Regions from separate parts of the Paracoccus seriniphilus genome, predicted to be linked through region 1. Evidence: riboswitches for the same ligand, from Rfam matches in the RefSeq annotation. Region 1 holds a riboswitch; the other holds the start of a gene.
The links. Region 1 has a riboswitch for thiamine pyrophosphate ahead of JHW44_RS19090 (YkoF family thiamine/hydroxymethylpyrimidine-binding protein). Riboswitches for the same ligand answer to the same signal wherever they lie in the genome.
Positions count from the first base shown of each region.

Region 2: another riboswitch for thiamine pyrophosphate. It lies ahead of JHW44_RS13390 (thiamine ABC transporter substrate-binding protein); the one in region 1 lies ahead of JHW44_RS19090 (YkoF family thiamine/hydroxymethylpyrimidine-binding protein).

Region 1 covers NZ_CP067132.1:134,748-137,952, reverse strand. The annotation lists gene JHW44_RS19100 (ABC transporter ATP-binding protein) at 1-570, opposite strand, end outside; gene JHW44_RS19095 (ABC transporter permease) at 563-1,318, opposite strand; gene JHW44_RS19090 (YkoF family thiamine/hydroxymethylpyrimidine-binding protein) at 1,342-1,953, opposite strand; TPP riboswitch at 1,944-2,050, opposite strand; gene JHW44_RS19085 (hypothetical protein) at 2,079-3,137, opposite strand.
Region 2 covers NZ_CP067129.1:2,734,357-2,737,561, reverse strand. The annotation lists gene JHW44_RS13395 (ABC transporter permease family protein) at 1-334, opposite strand, end outside; gene JHW44_RS13390 (thiamine ABC transporter substrate-binding protein) at 310-1,296, opposite strand; TPP riboswitch at 1,331-1,432, opposite strand; gene mutS (DNA mismatch repair protein MutS) at 1,533-3,205, shown strand, end outside.

The sequences.
Region 1 (3,205 bases):
ATGCGTGACCAGCAGAACTCCGCGCGGGCGTTCGTGCAATCTTTGCAGCAGCCAGTCCTGCATGCGCAGGCGGGTCACGGCGTCCAGCGCCGAGAACGGCTCGTCCAGCAGGATGAAGCGGCCTTCCTGAACGACGGTGCGCAGGAAGGCTGCGCGTTGGCGCATTCCGCCGGACAACTGAGCGGGGAACATCTGCTCGCAGCCTTCCAGACCGAAGGTTGCAAAAAGCGGGGCCACTTGCTGGCGGGCATGATCGCGCGAAAGTCCGGCAATTTCCAGCCCGATGGCCGCATTCTGGATGATGGTCAGCCATGGAAACAGCGCATCGCTTTGCGGTTGATAGCACAGGGCCGGATGCGGGCGTGTCACGGGGACGCCATCCAGAAGCAACTGTCCACTTTCCTGCATGGCATCGGGCAGGATGCCGGCCAGCCATTTCAGCACCGAGGTCTTGCCGCAGCCCGAGGGGCCGATCAGCGCGGTCATGGTCCCGTCGGCCAGCGAAAGCGACAGCTCTGACAGCAATTCGCGTTCTCTGGTGCGGATCGACAGCTTGCGGATCTCAAGCATGGCTGCGGGCCTCTGGCCCCTTGGCGGTCAGCCGGTCTATCAGCCGCAGCACGCCCAGCAGGGTCAGGGTCAGGCAGGCCGATACGACCACTGCGGCCAACACCAGATCGGCCCGGAAATTGTTCTTGGCCGACAGGATATAGATGCCCAGCCCGCGCCGTGCCCCGGCATATTCGGCAAAGATCGTCGCGACGATCGCATAGGTGGCCGAAATCCGCAGGCCCGCCAGAAATGCCGCACGCGCCGAGGGAAGCGTGGCGCGGCGAAATACGCTCCAGCGGCCCGCGCCCATAGACCCCAGCAATTCACGGAAAGCAGGCGGGGTTTGACGATAGCCCGACAACAGGCTGAGCAGCATCGGAAAGAAAGTGACAAGGATCACCAGCAGGACCTTGGGCAGCAGGCCAAAGCCGAACCACAGGATCATCAGCGGCGCCAGCGCGACCAGCGGCACGGTCTGGCTGGCCACGAACAGCGGCATCAGCCCTCGTTCGGCCCAGCCATTGAAATGCAGCAGCACCGAGGTGACAAAGGCAAAGCCCACCGACAGCGAAAAACCCAGCGTCGCCACCGCCAGCGTCACACCGGCATGCATGCCGATCTCGGCGCGGTTCTGCATCAGCGCCCGGAATACCCCGGAAGGCGGCGGCAGGATCAGCGGCGAGACATCCGCCATGTGGCAATAGACCTCCCATCCCGCCAGCAGCAGGACGGCAAGGATCAAGGTCGGCAGGACGCGGGTCAGCATGAGGCTTTCCTTGCGCTGCAGCCTCAATCTTTGCTGGGGCTGTTGGCCGAGGCGGTCAGATCGATGGTCACATGTCCCTCGGCTGGACCAAAGCGCAGGAATGCCTGCCGCAGCGTTTCGAAGACCGCGCCGGCATCGCCGCGCAGGCGGGTGCAGAAGTTCTTGGAACGCAGGAAGGTGCCCGAGGATTTCAGGAACTCGATGCAGCCGTAGATTTCGTCCATATGCCGATCCTGGCCCAGCACATACAGGGAAAACTGCACATCGATCTGCACGCCCATATCCGGGGCTTCAGCCACGGCCTCTTGTGCCTGAAGCTGTCGCTGCGCCAGCGGTGTATTCTGGGCTATGGCCAGAATGTCGCAACGGCAGGATGGATCATCGGGTTCACCGGGGCAGCCGCGCGACAGGGTGACATGCATGGTCGAATGGGCAGGATTGCGTGCCGTCGTCGCGAACAGGTCGCGGATCGCATCAATCAGCGGACCGGGCGCGCCGACCATCAGCGTGGACATGTCATCAGTCTCGATGCGCAGATCGTCACGATAGGGGTCCAGGGCCTTCAGCCCGGACATGATGACCTGAACGAAATCCGAGGTCATCGGATAAAGAGACACTTGTGCGCCAATGAACATGCGATCCTCGCTCCGCCGGCATTACCCGGATCAGCTGTGAAGGGTTCGCGCTGCAATGCGCATCTCAGCCCCGCTGTGAGCACCCCCGTTTATGGCGCGCAACATCGGGCAATGGCATGCTGCTGTCAAGCGTCCGGGCGGCGTCGAAACGCGAAGCCGTGCCGAAATGGCGATCCCGGCAAATATTGCGAGATTGCGCGGCGCAGCGATGGCGGTTTCCGCTCTTCCTGCAGATAGGGCAATATCCTGAATATTGCGGCGCTGGCGTCGCGCATCAACTTGATCTGCTCTTTCTCGGTCGGAAAGGGATCCTTGGCACCTTCGCTCAGATCGGACAGATCGAACAGCGCCTCCAGATCGGGTCGGAACCGGCGTCGCAGGGCTTCGATCTGATCGGCGTGCTGCGACACGATCCAGCGGCGTCTGTCCAGATGATAGACATCGCGCGATCTGGAAATTCCTGCCGGCGCCAGTTTCTGGGCCGCGCTCGTGATCGCCGGAGCGGTCAGCTGCAGTTGTCGGACGGCCAGCCCGGACATCTGGCTGAAGGCCAGCGAAAAGGAAGTATTGGCGGGCTCGGCCGGCGTGATCAGATCGGCGGTTTCGGTGATGCCAAGGACATTGAGAAAGTCATCAACAGCATTGCCATTCAGCAGGTGACAAGGGTCATAGGGGCGCAGGATGATGCTCTGCTCTCCGAAACTGTCCGCATATTCGTCGATGATCTGGCTGTGCAGCAGCCTGGCGTGATGCTGACGCAGAAATTGTCGGGCCGTGGATGTTGTGGCATCGGCCTTGACCCGCTGTTTGAACAGGCTCTCGACGTAAAGATCGGGGCGTCTGAGATAGACCACGATCCTGGTTTGATCCTGCAAGGGTTCGGGCAGGATGTCATGCAGGCGTGTCGCCACGCCGGGCTGAGAGAGCAATTCGCCGCTGAGGATGGCATCGCGACACCGGGATCGTGCCAGTTCCCTGTGCAGTTCGCGGCCGAAACGCGCGCCATCCCCCGACAGCAGCATGGCCGCCACCGGATTGTGGTGGATGCGCATGTCAGCCGGCTTCTGGCGGCCCGCATGCAGATAGCGCAGCGAGTGCTTTTCCAGAAACGGCGCATTCATATTCAGAACGTGCTGAATGGAGGATGATCCGGTCTTCTGGGTGCCGATATGGATGTATAACATTCCTGATCAAGACTCTGAATTGCGTCCGGTTCCAGTCGTGGCCGATCTGCCCGATGGCGGCTGTGGCC
Region 2 (3,205 bases), on a different replicon from region 1:
TCCTGCCGAATACGGCGATCAGCCCCATGATCGCCACGATCACGGGCAGGATGAAAGGGGCCCCCAGCAGGGTGACAAGGGCCCTGCGTCCCGGAAAGCGCCGCCGAGCCAGCGCACGGGCCACCGGCACCGCCAGAATGGCGGACAGCGCCGCCGACAGGGCTGCCTGCCAGATCGTGAACCAGACGGCGCGCCAATCCCATATCTGCAGTGCCGACAGACCCCTGGCCTGCCATGCAACTGCGGCCAGCGTGCCCAGGATCAGCGCGGCCAGCCCCGAAGCGACCGCGATTCCCCCGGCATCGCGCCTTACCGCGAAAATGCCTGCAGCCATTCATCCAGCGCCGGTTTGCGCAGCTCTTCTGCCTCGTCTTCGCTATAGAAAAGGGTCTTTTCGGGGCGCGGAAGGTTGCGCATCACCTCGGGCCATGCGTCCTGATCCAGCTTGGCGGGCAGGGACCAGTTGGCCAGCGGAATGGTTTTCTGGAAATCGGGCGTCAGGATCCAGTCCATGAAGCTCTGAGCCAGTTCCGGCTGATCGGTCGAGGCAAGCTGCGCGGCCAGTTCGGCCATGAAGTAATGCCCTTCGGGAAAGATCGCGGCATGTTTGCTTTGATCGTCTTCGGCGGCAATATGATAGGCGGGCGATGTCGTGTAGGACAGAACCATATCGGCCTCGCCCTCGGTGAACATGCCATAGCTTTCCGACCAGCCCTTGGTCACGGTCAGCACCTTGGGCGCCAGCCTTTCCCAGGCCTGCGCGGCGTCGTCACCATAGATGGCCTTGACCCACAGCAGCAGTGCCAGCCCTGAAATCGAGGAACGTGGGTCCTGCAGGACGATCTTCAGGTCGTCAGGCGCTGCCAGCAGCTCTTCGAAGCTTGCGGGCGGGTTTTCAAGACGCGTGTCGTCATAAATGAAGGCGGTTTCACCCCAGTTATAGGGCAGAAAGATGTCATCCTGCCATGCGACGGGCAGAGACAGATTCGACACATCCTGACCATGCGGCGCAAACAGCCCCGAGGCACGCGCGCGGGCGGTGACGTCGGTGTTCAGGCCAAAGACGATATCGGCCTCGGTCTTCTCGCCCTCCATCAGGATGCGGGGCAGGATGTCGCCAGTGACGAATTTCAGATCGCATTCGCAGAAGGATTCGAAACCTTCCTCGATTTGCGGGCCGGGACCCCATTCGCTGGCGATGTAATCGCCGGCATAGACGGTCAGAACGGGCTTTTCCTGCGCGGCTGCTGACGTGGCGGTCAGCAGGGCAAGGGTCAGGACAGTCGGTTTCAACATCGCCGGGCCTCCTTTCAGGTTCTGATTGCGAAAGAAAGGACAGCGAAACCTTCCCTCCGCCGGCGCTAACCGGATCAGGTTCAACGGGTCCGCGAATCGCGTCTCAGCCCGGTGCCGGGCCCCCCGAGGTATGCGATGAACATAGTGCGGCGGATGAATGCTGCAAGGTGAAAGCGCGGTTTTCAAGCCGGGCGCAGACAGCTAGAACCGCCTCTAACCGCAGATGAAGGACCCCCATGAGCGATCAGCCCACCCCGATGATGGCGCAATATCTTGCGATCCGCGAGGCGAACCCCGGCGCGCTTCTGTTCTATCGTATGGGCGATTTCTACGAGATGTTCTTTGATGACGCAGTGCAGGCCGCCGCCGCGCTGGACATCGCCCTGACCAAGAGAGGCACGCATGGCGGACAGCCGATCCCGATGTGCGGCGTGCCGGTCCATGCGGCCGAAGGTTACCTGCTGACCCTGATCCGCAAGGGCTTTCGCGTTGCCATTGCGGAACAGATGGAAGACCCGGCCGAGGCCCGCAAGCGCGGCTCGAAATCGGTCGTGGCGCGCGATGTCGTGCGGTTGGTGACGCCGGGCACGCTGACCGAGGAAACCCTGCTGGAGGCGCGGCGTCACAACTTTCTGGCAGCCTTCGCGCAGATCCGCGAGGAAGGAGCGCTGGCATGGGTGGACATTTCGACCGGCGCATTTCAGGTCATGCCCTGTCCCCTGTCGCGCCTTGCGCCGGAACTGGCGCGGCTGGCACCGCGCGAATTGCTGGCGCTCGAGGGATCGGGGCTGGAAGATCTGGCGGCCGAATCCGACGCGCAACTGACCGATCTGCCTGCAGGCGCCTTTGACAGCACCGCCGGCGCGCGCAGGCTTTGTGCGCTTTACGGCGTGGAAACATTGGACGGCTTTGGCAGCTTTGAACGCGCCGAACTGTCGGCAATGGGTGCGATCGTCGACTACCTGGATATGACTCAAAAGGGCAAACTGCCGCTGATGCGCCCACCGGTCCGCGAATCCGCGGGAGGGGCGATGCAGATCGATGCGGCAACCCGGCGCAATCTGGAGCTGACGCAGGCCCTGTCCGGTGGCCGCGAAGGTTCGCTGCTGACGGCGATTGACCGCACGGTGACGGCAGCAGGTGGACGCTTGCTGGAGCGGCGCATCAGTGCGCCGTCGCGGGATCTGGCGCTGATACAGGCCCGGCAGGACGCCGTGGCGCAACTGGTCGAGGATCGGCGGCTGGCCACTGATCTGCGCGAGGCCCTTGGCCGCGTGCCCGATATGGACCGTGCGCTGTCACGTCTGGCGCTGGAGCGCGGCGGCCCGCGTGATCTGGCTGCGATCCGCGCTGGTCTGACGCAGGGGGCGCTGATTGCCGAAACGGTGGCACCGGATTCCGCGCAGATCCTGCGCGAGGCCGCCGCCGATCTGACCGGCCATGACGAACTGATCGATCTTCTGGATGATGCCTTGGTCGCCGAACCGCCGTTGCTGGCCCGCGACGGCGGCTTCGTTGCGCCGGGCTTTGACGAGGATCTGGACGAGACCCGGCGTCTGCGCGACGAAGGTCGCGCGGTGATTGCGGGAATGCAGGCGCAATATGCGGAACTCTCGGGGGTCAGCAGCCTCAAGATCAAGCATAACAACGTGCTGGGCTATTTCATCGAGACGACCGCCACCCATGCTGAAAAGATGCTGGCGCCGCCCTTGAATGAGACCTTCATCCATCGCCAGACCACGGCCAATCAGATCCGCTTTACCACCGTGGAACTGTCCGAGCTGGAAACACGCATCCTCAATGCCCGTGACCGCGCACTGGAGACCGAGCGAGAGATATTCGCCCGGCTGCGTTCGGCGGTGCTGGCGCAGGCGGGTCCGATCGGGACAGCGGCGCGGGCGCTGGCCGA